Regions from separate parts of the Streptomyces asiaticus genome, predicted to be linked through region 3. Evidence: riboswitches for the same ligand, from Rfam matches in the RefSeq annotation. Region 3 holds a riboswitch; each other region holds the start of a gene.

Region 1 (4,083 bases), on a different contig from region 3:
ACGGGGGAGTGCGGGTCATGGAGGCGCCGGCACTGGACGAGGACGTGCTGACCGAGGCGGGCGCGGATCAGGCGACGGCGCTCGCCCTGGTCCATGACGACGACGAGACCAACATCCACGCCGCGCTGCGGGCCCGCCGCCTCAACCCCCGGCTGCGGCTGGTGATCCGGCTCTACAACCGCAAACTGGGCCAGCACCTGGAGGAACTCCTCGACGAGGCGGCGCGGGTCGCCGATCCCGGCATGGACCCGGCGGAGCTGGACGCCACCACCACCGTACTGTCGGACGCCGACACCGCGGCCCCCGCACTCGCGGCCACCGCCGTGGCGGGCACCAGCAAAGTGCTCCAGGCCGACGGGCTGCTGCTGCGCGCGGCCGAGCGCACCCCGCCCGGCACGGACGAGGTCGCCCGCCCGGGGCTGTGCACCCTCGCCCTGCTCTCGTCCACCACCAGCGACCCGGGCGGCAGCGAGGGCTCCGACAGCAGCGGGGACGAAGGGCCCAGGCTGCTGCCCGGAGACGAGGAGGTCGCCGCCGCCACCGGACGCGACACGGTGGTGCTCGAGGCCGTCTCCGCCCTCGGCGCGCCGCTGCCGCCACAGCGGCTCGGCAGTCGCAGACTGCCGCTCGCCTCACTCTTCTCCCGCCGGCTGCGCTGGTCCGTCGCCGGAATGGCCATCGCCGTGCTCGTCCTCACCATCACCTCCTGGCAGCTCACCGGAGCCGGACTGCTCCACGCGGCCTACCTCACGGTGCTGGACGTGCTGGCGATCGACGATCCGGCGCTCGACGAGCCGACCGGACGCAAGGTCCTCCAACTGCTGTCCGGGCTGACCGGACTGCTCCTGCTGCCCGTTCTGGTGGCCGCCGCGCTGGAAGCGCTGGGCACCTTCCGCACCGCGTCCGCGCTGCGCCGCCCTCCACGCGGCCTGTCCGGCCATGTCGTGCTGCTCGGACTCGGCAAGGTCGGCACCCGGGTCCTGGCCAGGCTCCGGGAGATGGACATCCCCGTGGTGTGCGTGGAGGAGGACCCCGGGGCGCGCGGCATCCCGCTGGCCCGCAGGCTCGGGGTGCCGACGGTCCTCGGCGATGTCACCCAGGAAGGCGTCCTGGAGGCCGCCAAAATCCAGCGGGCCCACGCCCTGCTCGCACTGACCAGCGTCGACACCACCAACCTGGAGGCGACGCTGTACGCCCGCTCGGTCAAGCCCCGGCTGCGGGTGGCTCTGCGCCTGTATGACGACCGCTTCGCCAACGCCGTCTACCGCACGCTGCGTGCGGCCCATCCGCGGGCCCTCACCCGCAGCCGCAGCGTCTCCAGCCTGGCGGCTCCGGCGTTCGCCGGGGCCATGATGGGACGTCAGGTCCTCGGTGCCATACCGGTCGAGCGCAGGGTGCTGCTCTTCGCCGCCCTGCATGTCGCCGGGCATCCGCGACTGGAGGGGCGTACCGTCGCCGAGGCGTTCGTACCGGGCGCCTGGCGGGTCATCGCGCTGGACGCGGCCGAGCCCGCGGACCGGCAACGCGACCTCGGGGCTGCGCCCCCTTACGACGGTGTCGTCCAGCAGGCGCCCGCCCTGGTGTGGGACCTGCACCCCGGCTATGCCCTGCGGCCCCAGGACCGCGTGGTGCTGGCGGCCACCCGCCAGGGCCTGGGTGAGATCCTGGCGGGGGCGCCGGTCCGCCGGAACTGACGCCGGGCCGCCCGTCGCCCCGCCGGGGCTGGGGCCGCGTGGTGTGGCGCTGTCCGGGATGCGATGATGCCGGGCGACAAGGGCGACGGCGGAACGAGGAAGCCGGTGTGAATCCGACGCGGTACCGCCACTGTGATCGGCGAGCGGATCCCGAACAGGCCACTGCCCACGTATGCGGGTGGGAAGGCCGGGACGAGCATCGACCCGAGAGCCAGGAGACTCACGCGGTCGCCTCCTCGATCGACACCGGGGCGGACTTCCCCGGAGGAGGGGTGATGCGGCGTGCCCGTGAGGCCGACCGACCCGCTGCCGTGCCGGGTGACCGTGTGCCGGGACTGCTGCTGCGGCAGTCCCAAGGTGACCGGCGTCGACCATGCCGCGCAGATCACGCGGCTCGGTGAGGAGGCGCCCGTACGCGTCTCCGAGTGTCTGGACGTCTGCGACCAGGCCAATGTGATCGTGGTACAGCCGTCGGCCGCCGGACGGGCCGCCGGGGGCAGGCCGGTGTGGCTCGGCCTGGTCAACGACCCGGACGCGACGGAGGACATCGTGGCCTGGGTCCGGGCGGGTGGCCCCGGGGTGGCACCGCTGCCCGACATCCTCGATCTGTACGCGTTCTCGCCGCGGGGGAGTGCCTCGGCCGAGCCGTCACCGGGCGGTAGCTGAGCACCCGAAGTCGCCTGGGGGCAAGGGAGTTGCTCGTACGAGCAGAACTCTGGCGGCCTCTCACCCTGTGGGCTACCGTCGGTAACACCTTGCCGGCCGGTAACACGATTCCGTCGCGGCACCCCCCTCCGTATCTCCCGCACCCTCCGAACCCCCTTCCGGAAGGCAGCTCATGGAGAACTCCACAGAGAATTCCGCGTCGCCCGCCGGGATCGGCGGGATCAGCCGCCGTCGCGCCCTGACGGCGGCGGGTGGTGTGCTCGCCGGCGCCGCGCTCGCCCAGACGGCGGTTCCGGCCTTCGCCGCCTCCGGCCCGTCCTCGGACGCGGACGCCATCGTGGTCGGCCACGGGCTCGCCGGGCTGGTGGCCACGGCGGAGCTGACGGCCGCGGGACGCAAGGTGCTCCTCCTCGACCAGGAGCCCGAGAGCAACCTCGGCGGCCAGGCGTTCTGGTCCTTCGGCGGCCTGTTCTTCGTGGACTCCGAGGAGCAGCGGCTGATGGGGATCAAGGACTCCCCCGAACTGGCCTGGCAGGACTGGCTCGGCACGGCCGGCTTCGACCGCGGTGTCAGCGACCCCGGCGGCCAGGACTACTGGGCCCACAAGTGGGCCGAGGCGTACGTGGATTTCGCCTCCGGGGAGAAGCGGTCCTGGCTGCACGGGCTCGGTGTGCAATGGTTCCCGATCGTCGGCTGGGCCGAACGCGGCGGCGGTCTCGCGGACGGCCACGGCAACTCGGTGCCGCGTTTCCACGTCACCTGGGGCACCGGTCCGGCCGTGGTCGAGCCGTTCGAGAAGAAGGTGCGGGCCGCCGCGAAGGACGGCCGGGTGACGTTCACGTTCCGGCACCGGGTGGACGAGCTGATCGTCACCGATGGCGCCGTCACCGGGGTGAGGGGCTCGATCCTGGAACCGAGCGACGCCGCCCGCGGCAAGCAGACCTCGCGCACCGTGGTGGGCGACTTCGAGCTCAGCGCCCCGGTGGTGATCGTCACCTCCGGCGGTATCGGCGCCAACCACGACCTCGTACGCCGGAACTGGCCCGACCGGCTCGGCTCACCGCCGAAGTTCATGGTCACCGGCGTCCCCGCGTATGTGGACGGCCGCATGCTGGCGATCACCGAGAAGGCGGGCGGACGGATCGTCAACCCCGACCGGATGTGGCACTACACCGAGGGCCTCAGGAACTACGCCCCGATCTGGCCGGGCCATGGCATCCGTATCCTGCCGGGCCCGTCGTCGATGTGGTTCGACGCGGAGGGCAGGCGCTTCTCCAGCCCCGACATCCCGGGCTACGACACCCTGCACACCCTCGGATCGATCACCGCCACCGGTCATGACTACTCGTGGTTCATCACCACCCAGAAGATCATGGCCAAGGAGTTCGCGCTCTCGGGCTCGGAGCAGAACCCGGACCTGACCAACAAGGACATCCTGCAACTCCTCTCCCGCATCTGGCAGACCCCCGAGCCGATCCAGCGGTTCCGGGACAAGGGCGAGGACTTCGTGGTCGCCACCTCCCTGCCCCAACTGGTCGCGGGCATGAACAAGTTGACCGGTGACAACCTGATCGACCTGGCGGACCTCAAGCGGCAGATCGAGGCCCGCGACCGCGAGATCGAGAATCCGTACACCAAGGACGTCCAGGTCATGGGCATCCGCAACGCGCTCGCCTACCCCGGGGACGCCCTCAGCCGCACCGCCTCCGCGCACCGGATCCTG
Region 2 (4,083 bases), 2.2 Mb from region 3:
GTGGGCATTACTGGCAGGCCTCGCAGGACTCGGGGTTTTCCAGGGAGCAGGCGATCGCGTCGGCCTCGGCCGGGGCCTGCTGTACGGGGACGGTGGGGGTGGGGGTGGCGGCCGCGGCGCCGCCCCGGGCGCTCTGGGCGATCCGGGTGGCCGGACGCGAGCGCAGGTAGTACGTGGTCTTGATGCCGCGCTTCCAGGCGTAGGCGTACATCGAGCTGAGCTTGCCGATGGTCGGTGAGGCCATGAACAGGTTCAGCGACTGGCTCTGGTCCAGGTACGGCGTGCGGGCCGCCGCCATGTCGATCAGGGCGCGCTGCGGGATCTCCCACGCGGTGCGGTACAGCTCCCGTATGTCCGCGGGCACCCAGGAGAAGTCCTGGACCGAGCCATTGGACTCGCGCAGCGCCTCACGGGTCTGGGCGTCCCAGACGCCCAGCTTCTTGAGGTCGTCCACCAGATAGGAGTTGACCTGGAGGAACTCCCCGCTGAGCGTTTCGCGCTTGAAGAGGTTGGAGACCTGCGGCTCGATGCACTCGTAGACGCCCGCGATGGAGGCGATGGTCGCGGTCGGCGCGATCGCCAGCAGCAGCGAGTTCCGCATCCCGGACTTCGCCATCCGCGCGCGCAGCGCCTGCCAGCGCTCCGGCCAGGTGGCCACCGCGTCCGTGTAGTGGTCCGGGTGCAGCACACCGCGCGCGGTGCGGGTCTCGGCCCAGGCGGGGTGCGGGCCGTGGCGCTCGGCGAGCTCGCAGGACGCCTCGTACGCGGCGAGCATGATGCGCTCGGAGATCCGCGTGGAGAGCGCCGTGGCCTCGGACGAGTCGAACGGCAGCCGCAGCCGGAAGAAGACGTCCTGGAGCCCCATGAGGCCCAGACCCACCGGGCGCCAGCGGGAGTTGGAGGCCCCGGCCTCCTCCGTGGGGTAGAAGTTGATGTCCACCACGCGGTCGAGGAAGGTCACGGCGGTGTGGACGGTGGCGTCCAGGCGCTCCCAGTCCAGCTGCCCGTCCTCGCCCAGGTGCGCGGCGAGGTTGACCGATCCGAGATTGCACACGGCGGTCTCGCCGTCGTTCGTGACCTCCAGGATCTCGGTGCAGAGGTTGGAGGAGTGGACGACCCTGCCGGGCTCGGCGGTCTGGTTGGCGGTGCGGTTGGCGGCGTCCTTGAACGTCATCCAGCCGTTGCCGGTCTGCGCGAGGGTGCGCATCATCCGGGCGTACAGCTGGCGCGCCGGGACCTGCTTGACGGCCTTGCCCTCGGCCTCGGCCCTGCGGTACGCGGCGTCGAACTCCTCGCCCCACAGGTCCACCAGATCGGGCGCGTCGGCCGGGGAGAACAGCGACCAGTCGGCATCCGCCTCGACCCGCCGCATGAACTCGTCCGGGATCCAGTGGGCGATGTTGAGGTTGTGGGTGCGGCGGGCGTCCTCGCCCGTGTTGTCCCGCAGCTCCAGGAACTCCTCGAGGTCCGCGTGCCAGGTCTCCAGGTAGACACAGGCCGCGCCCTTGCGCCGGCCGCCCTGGTTGACGGCGGCAACCGAGGCGTCGAGCGTGCGCAGGAACGGCACGATGCCGTTGGAGTGCCCGTTGGTGCCCCGGATCAGCGAACCGCGGGCCCGGATGCGGGAGTAGGACAGGCCGATGCCGCCCGCGTGCTTCGACAGCCGCGCCACCTGGTGGTAGCGGTTGTAGATAGAGTCCAGCTCGTCCAGCGGGGAGTCCAGCAGATAGCAGGACGACATCTGCGGATGCCGGGTGCCGGAGTTGAACAGCGTGGGGGAGCTGGGCAGATACGACAGCGTGCTGGTCAGCCGGTAGAGCTCGGCCACATCGTCCAGCGCCCGCTCCGAGAGGTTCTCGGCGAGCCCGCAGGCCACGCGCAGCAGGAAGTGCTGCGGGGTCTCGATCACCTGACGGGTGATCGGGTGGCGCAGCAGATAGCGGCTGTAGAGGGTGCGCAGCCCGAAGTAGCCGAAGCGGTTGTCGGCGCCGTCGGCCAGCGCCCGCTCCACCAGCGCGTCCAGCCGCTCGGCGTGGGCGGCGGCGAACTCCGCGGTGGAGTCGGCGAGCAGGCCCTCGCGGTGGCCCACCCGGACGGAGGTGGAGAAGGAGACCGCGCCCTGCCCGGCCGCCTCCTCCGTGATGGTCAGCGCCAGCAGCCGCGCCGCGAGCCGTGAGTACTCCGGCTCCTCGGCGATCAGTCCGGCCGCCGCCTCGGTCGCGAGCCCGCGCAACTCCGCCTCGTCCGAGCCGGGATGACGGCCGCGCAGGGCGGCGGCCGCGACCTTGCCGGGGTCGGTGGCGGGCAGGTCGGCGGTGAGTCCGGTCAGAGTCCGTAGCAGGGCGGTCCCGGGCGCGTCGTCCGCTGCCTGAGAAGCCGCCTGCGCTGAAACCGGATCGGCGGGCGCGATGGTCACTGAGGTGCTCTCCTTCGCTCGGTCAGGGCCTGTCCGGATCACAACTCCGGACGGGCCTGAGGCCGCGAAGGGTGGTGCGACGGTCGCGTACGGGCATGCCGGTGCCGCACTCCTCGTACGCCAGACACACCACGCAGCGTCCATCGGCCCAACCCTCGAGGCCGGGGGACGTGTTCACAGGGCTGTCGGCAGGCGCTCGGACTTACGGGCACGCCGAATTGAGCGCACACGTACACCGTTGCGGGACAGTTCCGGATTCCCACCGGATTCCCCTGCGGCGACAGCGAGGACGAGCATACATCTTGTGTTGGCCGACGCACGTGCCCCCATATCTTGTGTCGGAGCTGCGGAGTTTCGCATGAATGTGCTAGTGCGTTCCGGCCCGGCGAGCCAGCGTCCTGGTCGGGCGGCGCCCAGGCGGGGCCTACTTGCCGGTCTCCTTCTCGTACGCCTTGATGACCTCGTCGGTCGGGCCGTCCATCAGCAGCTCGCCCTTCTCCAGCCACAGCACCCGGTCACAGGTGTCCCGGATGGACTTGTTGTTGTGGCTGACGAGGAAGACCGTGCCGGCCTCCTGACGGAGCTCCCGGATCCGGGCCTCGGAACGCTTCTGGAACTTCCTGTCACCCGTGGCCAGCGCCTCGTCGATCATCAGCACATCGTGGTCCTTGGCCGCGGCGATGGAGAACCGCAGCCGGGCCGCCATACCCGAGGAGTACGTACGCATCGGCAGGGTGATGAAATCACCCTTCTCATTGATACCCGAGAAGTCCACGATGCCCTGGTAACGCTCCCGGACCTGCTCACGCGACATCCCCATCGCCAGACCGCCCAGGATCACATTCCGCTCACCGGTCAGGTCGTTCATCAGCGCCGCGTTCACCCCCAGCAGCGACGGCTGACCATGGGTGTAGACCTTGCCGCGCTCGGTGGGCAGCAGCCCCGCCACCGCCTTCAGCAGGGTCGACTTCCCCGACCCATTGGACCCGATCAGACCGATCGACTCACCCTTGTACGCCACGAAGGTGACCCCGCGCACCGCGTGCACCTCACGCATGCCCGGCGCATTCTTGCGGCCCAGCAGGCGGCTGAGGGCGGCGGTGGCACTGCCCTTCCCCTTGGGGCCGCCGTTGACCCGGTAGACGATATGGACGTCGTCGGCGATGACGGTGGGCACCCGCGCCGGCGCGGAAGCCGCCCGAGCGGCCTGGTCGGCCCGCTCCGCCTGGGCACCTTTGTCGAGGGTCTGCTCAGCCACGGCCGTACTGCTCCTCTGCCTTCCAGAAGTACACGAATCCCCCGACACCGAAGAGCACCGCCCAGCCCAGGGCCAGCGCCCACACATGCGGCGGCAGGTTCGACGAGGGGTAATCGTTGATCAGGGCGTACCGCATCAGGTCCATGTAAACGGCCGCCGGATTCGCCAGCATGGCGTCGCTGATCCAGCCGCTCGCTCCCGCGTGTTCGAGGGTGCGGGCCAGCGGAAACATCACGCCCGAGGCATACATCCAGGTGCGCAGAATGAAGGGCAGCAGCTGCGCGAGGTCCGGTGTTTTGGCCCCGAGCCGCGCCACGATCAGCGACAGGCCGGTGTTGAAGACGAATTGCAGGGCCAGGGTGGGGACAATCAGCAGCCAGGCCAGTGCCGGGAAGTGGCCGAAGCCCAC
Region 3 (4,083 bases):
CCGTTGACCGGGTAGCGGAGCACCTGGCGCAGCTTCGGCACGGCCACCGGGTGGGTCGCCGGGCACTGGCCACCGACCGGGTACGCCATATGGCTCTTGTGGTCGGGGGAGTCCAGGTCCTTCCCGTTCCAGCACTGGGGGAAGTCCAGGTAGGACTCCAGCATCGAGTCGGACGGGCAGTTCACGAAGTCCTTGGAGGGGTTGACCTCCCGGTGGAGCCCCGATCAGTCCGTGGCGTCGGGCTCGGTCCGCTCGGCCGCGAGCAGGTGAATGAGCAGCAGCACGATCCCGGAGATCAGGAAGACGCGCGTGGCGGCTTCCAGGCCGTTCCACGTCTTGGACTGCCACATGGCGAACCACTCGCCACCGATGGCGATGAACCCGGCGCCGAACAGCAGCATGAGCATCACCAGCCCCACGGTGCTGGCCTGGCGGGCGCGGCGGACGCTGCCTCCGCGCAGTCCCGCGCCCCACATGGCCGTCGCGGCGATGAGGACGAGGGCGGCGACGCTCTCCCAGACGATGATGGCTACGTAGGCGGTGTCCTGGAGCGCGGTGGACTTGATGGCCCGCCACATCAGGTCGTCGTCCTTGAACGTGGTGTCCATCGCCAGGACATGGCGGACGAATTGCTGATTGGTGTCGAAGTCGGTGATGTTACCGAAGGCGACAAGCGCGATGTACAGCGCGATCGTCCCGGTGAGCAGCCCCGAGACGGCGGAGTAGGTGCGAGGGGAACGTATTCTGCCGGTTCGCTCGCTCACGATGACTCTGTCTCCCCGTTGTATTCCGTTGATCGGACATTCCATTGATCGGACCGAGCGGTAGCGTACAACTGTTTGGCTCAGTGGGCCCGGTGGTGGGGAGACGCAGGTCACATGCGTCCATGTCACAGGGGGTGGGGCCATCTCGTCTCAGGGGTGTAGCCACTGACAACCACGGAGGAGCACACCATGGACGCGCGACTGAACTACTCCGCCAGCCCGACCGCGGGCAAGGTCCTCAAGCCCGTCATGGCGGCGGGCAAGGCGGTCAAGGACTCGCCGCTGCCGCCCGCCACCCAGGAGCTGGTGGCGCTGCGCGTGAGCCAGATCAACGGCTGCGCCGTCTGCCTCGACATGCACACCAAGGAAGCCGCCGCGGCCGGTGAGACCGCGGTGCGGCTGCACCTGGTGGCGGCATGGCGGGAGGCCACGGTCTTCACCGACGCCGAGCGCGCCGCGCTGGAGCTGGCGGAGGCGGGGACCCGGATCGCGGACGCGGCCGGTGGCGTCAGTGACGAGGTATGGGCGAACGCCGCCAAGCACTACGACGAGGAGCAGCTCACCGCCCTGGTGATCCTGGTCTCGTTCATGAACATGGCGAATCGGCTGAACGCCATCACCCAGCAGCCGGCGGGCAACTACCAGGTCGGGCAGTTCCACTGACCGGTATCGGCAACGGAGGAATCGGCGTGAGCGAGGTCGAGGAGTTCGAGGAGCTGCGGCCACTGCTGTTCTCGATCGCCTACCGGATCCTGGGCAGTGTGAGCGAGGCCGAGGACGCGGTGCAGGAAACGTGGCTGCGCTTCGACGGCTCGGCCACCCGGCCCACGTCGACCAAGGCGTATCTGTCGGCCACGGTGACACGCGTCTCGATCGATGTGCTGCGCTCCGCGCGGGTGCGACGGGAGGAGTACGTGGGCCCGTGGTTCCCCGAGCCGCTGCTCAGCGATCCGTATCAGGATCCGGCCCGGGCGGTGGAGCTGGCCGACTCGGTCTCGATGGCGGCGCTGCTGCTCCTGGAGCGGCTCAGCCCGCTGGAGCGGGCGGTGTTCGTGCTGCGGGAGGTGTTCGCCTTCGGGTTCGACGAGATCGCCACGGCGGTGGAGCGGTCGGAGGCCGCATGCCGGCAGCTGCTGGTACGGGCGCGGCGCCACATGCGGGACGGACGGCCGCGGTTCGCGGCGGACCGGCGGGAGCGGCAGGAGCTGGCCACGCGGTTCTTCGACGCGCTGAAGGACGGCGATGTGGGCGGGCTGCGGAAGCTGCTGGCCGCCGATGTGCGGCTGGTCGGGGACGGCGGCGGCAAGGCCCCGCAGCTGGCCAGGGCCGTCACGGGCGCGGAGAACGTGGCGCGGCTGCTGGGCGGTGTCTTCCCCTGGCTGCTGCGGATCGATGTGTCGTTGGAGCCGCGCGAGGTCAACGGCCAGCCCGGCGCGATCCTCCGCGACCGGGACGGCAAGGTGCTCCACACCCTGGTCCTCGATGTGCTCGACGGGCAGATCCAGACCATTCGCACGGTGGTCAACCCCGACAAGCTCGGCCACCTCGGGCCGGTCGGGGACGCCTGGGCCGTGGACCGCGAGGTGAAGCAGGCACGTCGGCGGCCGAACTGACCGTGGGACGTGGCCGTTCCGCGCTCTTGGTAGTCTCGTCGGAGCCAGTCGTGCCACATCCGAGGCCAGGGAATCCGGTGTGAATCCGGAGCTGACGCGCAGCGGTGAGGGGGACGGGCGGGGCAGGTGACACCACTGGGAGGAGTCCGTGACGGCCGCGGGGCCGTCGCGAACGAGCACCGGGAAGGGGCCCCGTCCGGACGAGCCCGAGTCCGAAGACCTGCTGGCACCTCCGCGCCCGGTGCGCGGAGGACGACCAAAGGCCAGGCTCCGCGTACGAGCCCCGACCACCGAGGCTGCCCGTGCTCCGCTCCGCCCGCCGTACCGCGGCGTTCCTGCTCGCCCCCGCCCTGCTGCTCACCGCGTGCGGTGGCTCGGGCCATGACGGCGCGGACTCCGGGAAGCGCGCCGGTTCGGGCTATCCGCGCACGATCGACAACTGTGGCCACAAGGTCACGTTGAAATCCGCCCCGAAGCGGGCCCTGTCGCTCAACCAGGGCAGCACGGAGATCCTGCTCTCGCTCGGCCTCGCCGACCGCGTGGCGGCCACCGCCACCTGGACCGACCCGGTGATGAAGGGCCTGGAGAAGGCCAACGCCACGGTGGAGCGCCTGGCGGACAACGCGCCGTCCTTCGAGAAGTCCCTGGACGCCGAACCCGACTTCGTCACCGCCTCGTTCGTCTCCACCCTCGGCAAGGGCGGCGTGGCCACCCGCGAGCAGTTCGAGAAGCTGGGCGTGCCCACATATGTCTCGCCCTCCGACTGCGCGGCGGGCAGGGACACCGACAGCGGTGGTGACGGCTCCCGCGGCAAGCCCCTCACCCTTGATGTCGTCTACGGCGAGATACGCGATCTGGCCCACGCGTTCGGTGTCGACGAGCGCGGAGAGAGGCTCGTCGCGCGGCTGAAGGAGCGCGTGCACAAGGCCACGGAGGGACTGGACGCCTCCGGTGTCTCCCTCATGTACTGGTTCGCCAACTCCCAGTCGCCCTACCTCGCCGGCTGCTGTGGCGCGCCGGGTGCCATCACCCGGGCCGTCGGGGCGGAGAACGCCTTCTCCGACACCCACGACGAGTGGCCGCAGATCAACTGGGAGACCGTGGCCGACCGCGACCCGGACGTCATCGTCCTCGGCGATCTCACACGCAGGCAGCAGACCGCGGAGACCGCCGGGGCCAAGATGCGTTTCCTCGAGACCAACGCCGCCACCCGCAACCTCACCGCGGTGAAGAGGAAGCGGTACATCCTGTTGAGCGGGCAGGCCATGAACCCGTCCATCCGTACGGTCGAAGGGGTGGAACAGGTCGCCGCCGGGCTGCGCGACTTCGGGCTCGCCAAGTGAGTGCCGGCCACCTGAGCACTCGCCTCCTGCCGCTGCTCGCGGGAGGGCTGGCCGCGCTGCTCGCGTCGGTCGCCTTCGCCGTGACCATCGGCCCGGCCGACATCTCCACGGCCGACGTATGGGCGGCGGTCACCGCCCATCTCGGCCTGGGGGAGAGCACCTTGCCGCCGCTCCGGGACGGCATCGTGTGGAACCTGCGCATGCCGCGCACGCTGCTGGCCGCGGTGTGCGGGGCGGGTCTTGCCCTCTGCGGGGCCGTGATGCAGTCCCTGCTGCGCAATCCGCTGGCCGATCCCTTCGTGCTCGGGGTGTCCTCGGGCGCCTCCACGGGCGCCGTCGCCGTGGTCGTGCTCGGCGTGGGTG
Region 4 (4,083 bases), 1.2 Mb from region 3:
GGGTGGGGGCTCGTCATGGCGTCCCCCCTGGGACCCCCGGAGGGACGAACGGCAGCCCCTCAGGGACGCCCTCCTCGATGAGCCGCAGCAGCGCGTCCGTGTCGGCGTGCTCCTCGATCAGGTCGCCGAGGCGGTCGAGCTGCTCCTCGCGCAGCTCGCCGAAGCGGGTGTCCGGCGCGGGGACGAACGCCCGGCCCGCCGCGGCGGCCACCCGCCGCAGAAACGCCCGCCGGAAGCCGTCGCTCTCCAGCGAGCCGTGCCAGTGCGTGCCCCACACCGAGCCCACCCGGCAGCCGTCCAGGAAGGGCTCCTCGGCTCCGTCCAGCAGCTCGGCGACCCCGTGGTGGATCTCGTAGCCCTCCACCCGCTCGCCGAGCGCCTCGCCCACCGGCCGGGCCAGAGTCTTCTCGGCCGCGAACCGCACCCGCACCGGCAGCAGTCCGAGCCCGGCGACCGTCCCGGCCTTCGACTCGACCTCGTCCTCGATGCGCTCCCCGAGCGCCTGGAAGCCGCCGCAGACGCCCAGTACCGGACGGCCCTCGGCGGCCCGCCGGGCGATCGCGTCGGCCAGCCCGCGCTCACGCAGCCACTCCAGCGCCCTTACGGTGCCCCTGGTACCCGGCAGCACCACCAGGTCGGCGTCGGCCAGCTCCTCGGGCCGGTCCACGAACCGCACGATCACGCCCGGCTCTGCCGCCAGCGCGTCCACGTCCGTGAAGTTGGACATCAGCGGTACGGCGGCCACCGCGATCCGCAGGACGTCCGCGCCGTAAGGGGGCGCCACGACGCTCTCCCGCACCGCGCCGCGCAGCGACACCCGCAGCCCGTCCTCCTCGTCGATGCCCAGCCCGTGGGCGAACGGGAGCACCCCGACGGTCGGGCGCCCGGTGAGGTCGCGCAGCATCTCGAGGCCGGGCTCCAGAAGGCTCACATCGCCGCGGAACTTGTTCACCAGGTAGGCGGCCACATGCCGTTGGTCGGCGGCCGACAGCAGCGCGGTCGTGCCGAAGAAGGACGCGAAGACACCACCGCGGTCGATGTCCCCGACCACCACGACCGGAAGCCCTGCGGCGCGCGCAAGACCCATGTTGACGATGTCGGTGCGGCGCAGATTGATCTCGGCGGGGCTGCCCGCGCCCTCGCAGATCACCGCGTCATGGGTGCGCCGCAGCTCCTCCAGGCACTCCGTGACGGTCCCCAGCAGCGCCTCCCGCCCCGTGGAGACCCTCTCGCCGGGCGAGGGGGCCCCGGGCCCGCCGAAGTACCCGCGCGCGCTCAGCTCGCCCACCGGCTTGCCCAGCAGCACCACTTGACTGCTGCGGTCACTGCCCGGCTTCAGCAGGACCGGGTTCATCAGCGCACTGGGCTCGACGCGCGCGGCGGCCGCCTGCATGGCCTGCGCCCGCCCGATCTCCGCCCCCTCCCGGGTGACGAAGGAGTTGAGCGACATGTTCTGCGCCTTGAAGGGCGCCACGCTGACGCCCTTACGGGCGAGCCACCGGCAGATCCCGGCCGTCACCACGCTCTTGCCCGCGTCGGAGGTCGTGCCCGCGACGAGCAGCCCCCCGCCGCGTGCCCCGGAACCCTCCGTGCCGTCCTTAGCGCGTATCCCGCTCATCCGCCGCCCCTTCCCAAGGCCCGGGGCCGTCCCGTCAACGCCCTCAGGACCGGCCGGGCCGCCATGGACACTCCGAGCGCCAGCACGCCGACGCGCCGCGACAGCCGTATCGCCCGCTCGATGTCGGCCGACTCCACCGGCCGCCCGCCGGAGTTGAGCACCGGTCGGTGCTCGACCCGGCCGCCGTACGCGAGGGTGCCGCCCAGCCGGACGGCGAGCGCGCCCGCGAAGGACGCCTCCACGGGGCCCGCGTTGGGGCTCGGATGGCGTCCGCCGTCGCGCCGCCAGGCGCGCCACGCACCGCGCGGATCGGGGCCCGCGAGCGTCGCCAGGGCCGCCGTAAGGCGCGCACCGGGCCAGCCGGCCACATCGTCCAGCCGGGCCGCCGCCCAGCCGAACCGCCGGTAGCGCGGCGACTTGTGGCCCACCATGGCGTCCAGGGTGTTGACGGCACGGAATCCTATGAGCCCCGGCACACCGCCCACGGCGCCCCACACCAGCGCGCCCACGACGGCGTCGGAGGTGTTCTCGGCCACCGATTCGACCACCGCGCGGGCGATCTGCGGCCCGTCCAGCGCCTGCGGATCGCGGCCGCACAGATGCGGCAGCCGCTCCCGGGCGACCTCGAGGTCCCCGGCGGCCAGCGCCCCGCCGACGGCCCGTGCCTCACGGCCCAGGCTCGTGCCGCCCAGCACGGCCCAGGTGGCGGCGGCGGTCAGCGCGACCTCCGCGCCACGGCGGCTGCCAAGGCCCCGTACGGCGCGGGTCAGCAGCGCGGCACCGGCGGCCGCGCCGCCCGCGCACAACGCGGTGTGCAGGGCCCCGTAGCCCCGGTGGTCGCGCCACAGCCGGCGCTCGGCGGCCGCGGCGGCGCGCCCGAACGCGGCCACCGGATGGCCGCGGCGCGGATCACCCGTGGCGAGGTCGCCGAGGAAGCCGAGGGCCGCGCCACACGCGAACGAGGCGTGGTCGGCAGGCATCCGTCAGGCCGCCGTCACGCCTCGGCGCGGCGATACGGAACCAGACGGGCCGGATGGGCCGGAAGAGCCGAAGCGGACAGGGAGGGCTGGCGGCGTGGCGATGCCGGGCATGGCGGTATGTCCTCACTCAGGGTCCGCGCCCTGGTTCGACGTGACCGGCGGTGAGAGTCTCCTGGCTCCCGGATCCGCGGCCCTCCCGGTCTTCCAGCCCCGCGTACGCGACGAACCGTACGGACGAGCCGTGACCCCATACAGGCGATGGGAGGGTGCTCCCCGGTGACAGTGGCGGGACCGCGCCGGATTCTCACCGGCTTCCTCTCCTGCCGCCGTTTGGCTCGGGAAGTCCACCATGGGCCGCGAATGGCCGTCAACTCGCATATGACCCATGACGCCCGAGTGTGCCGAGCCCCACAGCCAACCGCCCCTCACAGGACGGCCGCCGGACGGTCGGCGCTGGTCAGCGCCACCATCCGGCGGCCGGTGGTCGTTCGGGGAAGCGGGGTCCTCAGGCGACGATCAGATAGATGCCGTACGCCACGACCGCGGCGCACACCGCAAAGCAGGCGTACGCGCCGGTGCGCGCGAGCGAGGAGGCGCCCACCGCGCCCCCGGGCACGGCGGCGGCCGTGCCGCCCCGCTCCGGCGCCGCCTTACGGGAGGTGCCGACGATGCCCAGGGTGAAGACGCCCACCATGCCGACGGTGACCGCGAGGCTGATGCCGAAGACCTGGCCGAGTGCAGCCCAGTCGATGCTCATGTTTCCTGGCTCCTTAGCGGGTGGTGCTGCTCGCGGCGGCGGGGGTGGGGGTCTGCTCGGGTGTGTGCTCCGAGGTGTCGTCCTCGGGGGCGGCGCTCGCCGCACCGGCGGGCGGCGGGGCCACGGACCGCAGGGCGGCCGTGACGGCGCCCACCGGCTCCTGGGTGCCGACCTCGTTGACGTTGGTGTGGTCCACGGGCTTGCGGCGCGACAGCATCCAGATCGCCCCGCAGGCCAGGACGGCGAGCACGGCCACCGCCGTGATTCCCGCGTTCCCCTGGTCGGCGAGGAGCGCGGCGGCGCCCGCCACCAGACCGGCGGCCGGCAGGGTCAGCACCCAGGCGATCACCATGCGGCCCGCGGTCGACCAGCGCACCACGGCGCCCTTACGGCCGACACCCGCGCCCATGACGGCACCGGAGCAGACCTGGGTGGTGGACAGCGCGAAGCCGATGTGGGAGGAGGCGAGGATGACGGTCGCGGCGCCGGTCTGGGCGGCGAAGCCCTGCGGCGGCTGGATGTCGGTGATGCCCTTGCCCATGGTGCGGATGATGCGCCAGCCGCCCAGGTAGGTGCCGAGCGCGATGGCCAGGCCCGCCGAGACGATGACCCACAGCGGCGGGTCGGAGTCGGGCGCCACCACGTTCCCGGTGACCAGCGCCAGGGTGATCACGCCCATCGTCTTCTGGGCGTCGTTGGTGCCGTGGGCCAGGGAGACCAGGGCGGCG

The links. A riboswitch is a leader RNA that binds a small molecule or an ion and turns the genes downstream of it on or off. The one in region 3 is predicted to bind cobalamin.
Region 1: it holds a riboswitch for cobalamin, as region 3 does, so the genes downstream of both, KHP12_RS01360 ((2Fe-2S) ferredoxin domain-containing protein) here and KHP12_RS42830 (ABC transporter substrate-binding protein) in region 3, are expected to answer to the same signal.
Region 2: it holds a riboswitch for cobalamin, as region 3 does, so the genes downstream of both, KHP12_RS33155 (ribonucleoside-diphosphate reductase subunit alpha) here and KHP12_RS42830 (ABC transporter substrate-binding protein) in region 3, are expected to answer to the same signal.
Region 4: it holds a riboswitch for cobalamin, as region 3 does, so the genes downstream of both, KHP12_RS37605 (cobalamin biosynthesis protein) here and KHP12_RS42830 (ABC transporter substrate-binding protein) in region 3, are expected to answer to the same signal.

The regions. Positions count from the first base shown of each region.
Region 1 is NZ_JAGSHX010000001.1:418,812-422,894, forward strand. It holds gene KHP12_RS01355 (NAD-binding protein) at 1-1,694, shown strand, start outside; cobalamin riboswitch at 1,744-1,936, shown strand; gene KHP12_RS01360 ((2Fe-2S) ferredoxin domain-containing protein) at 1,977-2,360, shown strand; gene KHP12_RS01365 (FAD-binding dehydrogenase) at 2,533-4,083, shown strand, end outside.
Region 2 is NZ_JAGSHX010000006.1:5,991,743-5,995,825, forward strand. It holds gene KHP12_RS33155 (ribonucleoside-diphosphate reductase subunit alpha) at 8-2,416, opposite strand; adenosylcobalamin (AdoCbl) riboswitch at 2,551-2,715, opposite strand; gene KHP12_RS33160 (ABC transporter ATP-binding protein) at 2,841-3,674, opposite strand; gene KHP12_RS33165 (ABC transporter permease) at 3,667-4,083, opposite strand, start outside.
Region 3 is NZ_JAGSHX010000006.1:8,155,120-8,159,202, forward strand. It holds partial or broken gene KHP12_RS42810 (DUF1996 domain-containing protein) at 1-209, opposite strand, end outside; gene KHP12_RS42815 (DUF2165 domain-containing protein) at 225-764, opposite strand; gene KHP12_RS42820 (carboxymuconolactone decarboxylase family protein) at 954-1,427, shown strand; gene KHP12_RS42825 (RNA polymerase sigma-70 factor) at 1,454-2,377, shown strand; cobalamin riboswitch at 2,406-2,619, shown strand; gene KHP12_RS42830 (ABC transporter substrate-binding protein) at 2,680-3,720, shown strand; gene KHP12_RS42835 (FecCD family ABC transporter permease) at 3,732-4,083, shown strand, end outside.
Region 4 is NZ_JAGSHX010000006.1:6,975,858-6,979,940, forward strand. It holds gene KHP12_RS37600 (cobyric acid synthase) at 14-1,618, opposite strand; gene KHP12_RS37605 (cobalamin biosynthesis protein) at 1,615-2,598, opposite strand; cobalamin riboswitch at 2,745-2,962, opposite strand; gene KHP12_RS37610 (hypothetical protein) at 3,104-3,355, opposite strand; gene KHP12_RS37615 (inorganic phosphate transporter) at 3,369-4,083, opposite strand, start outside.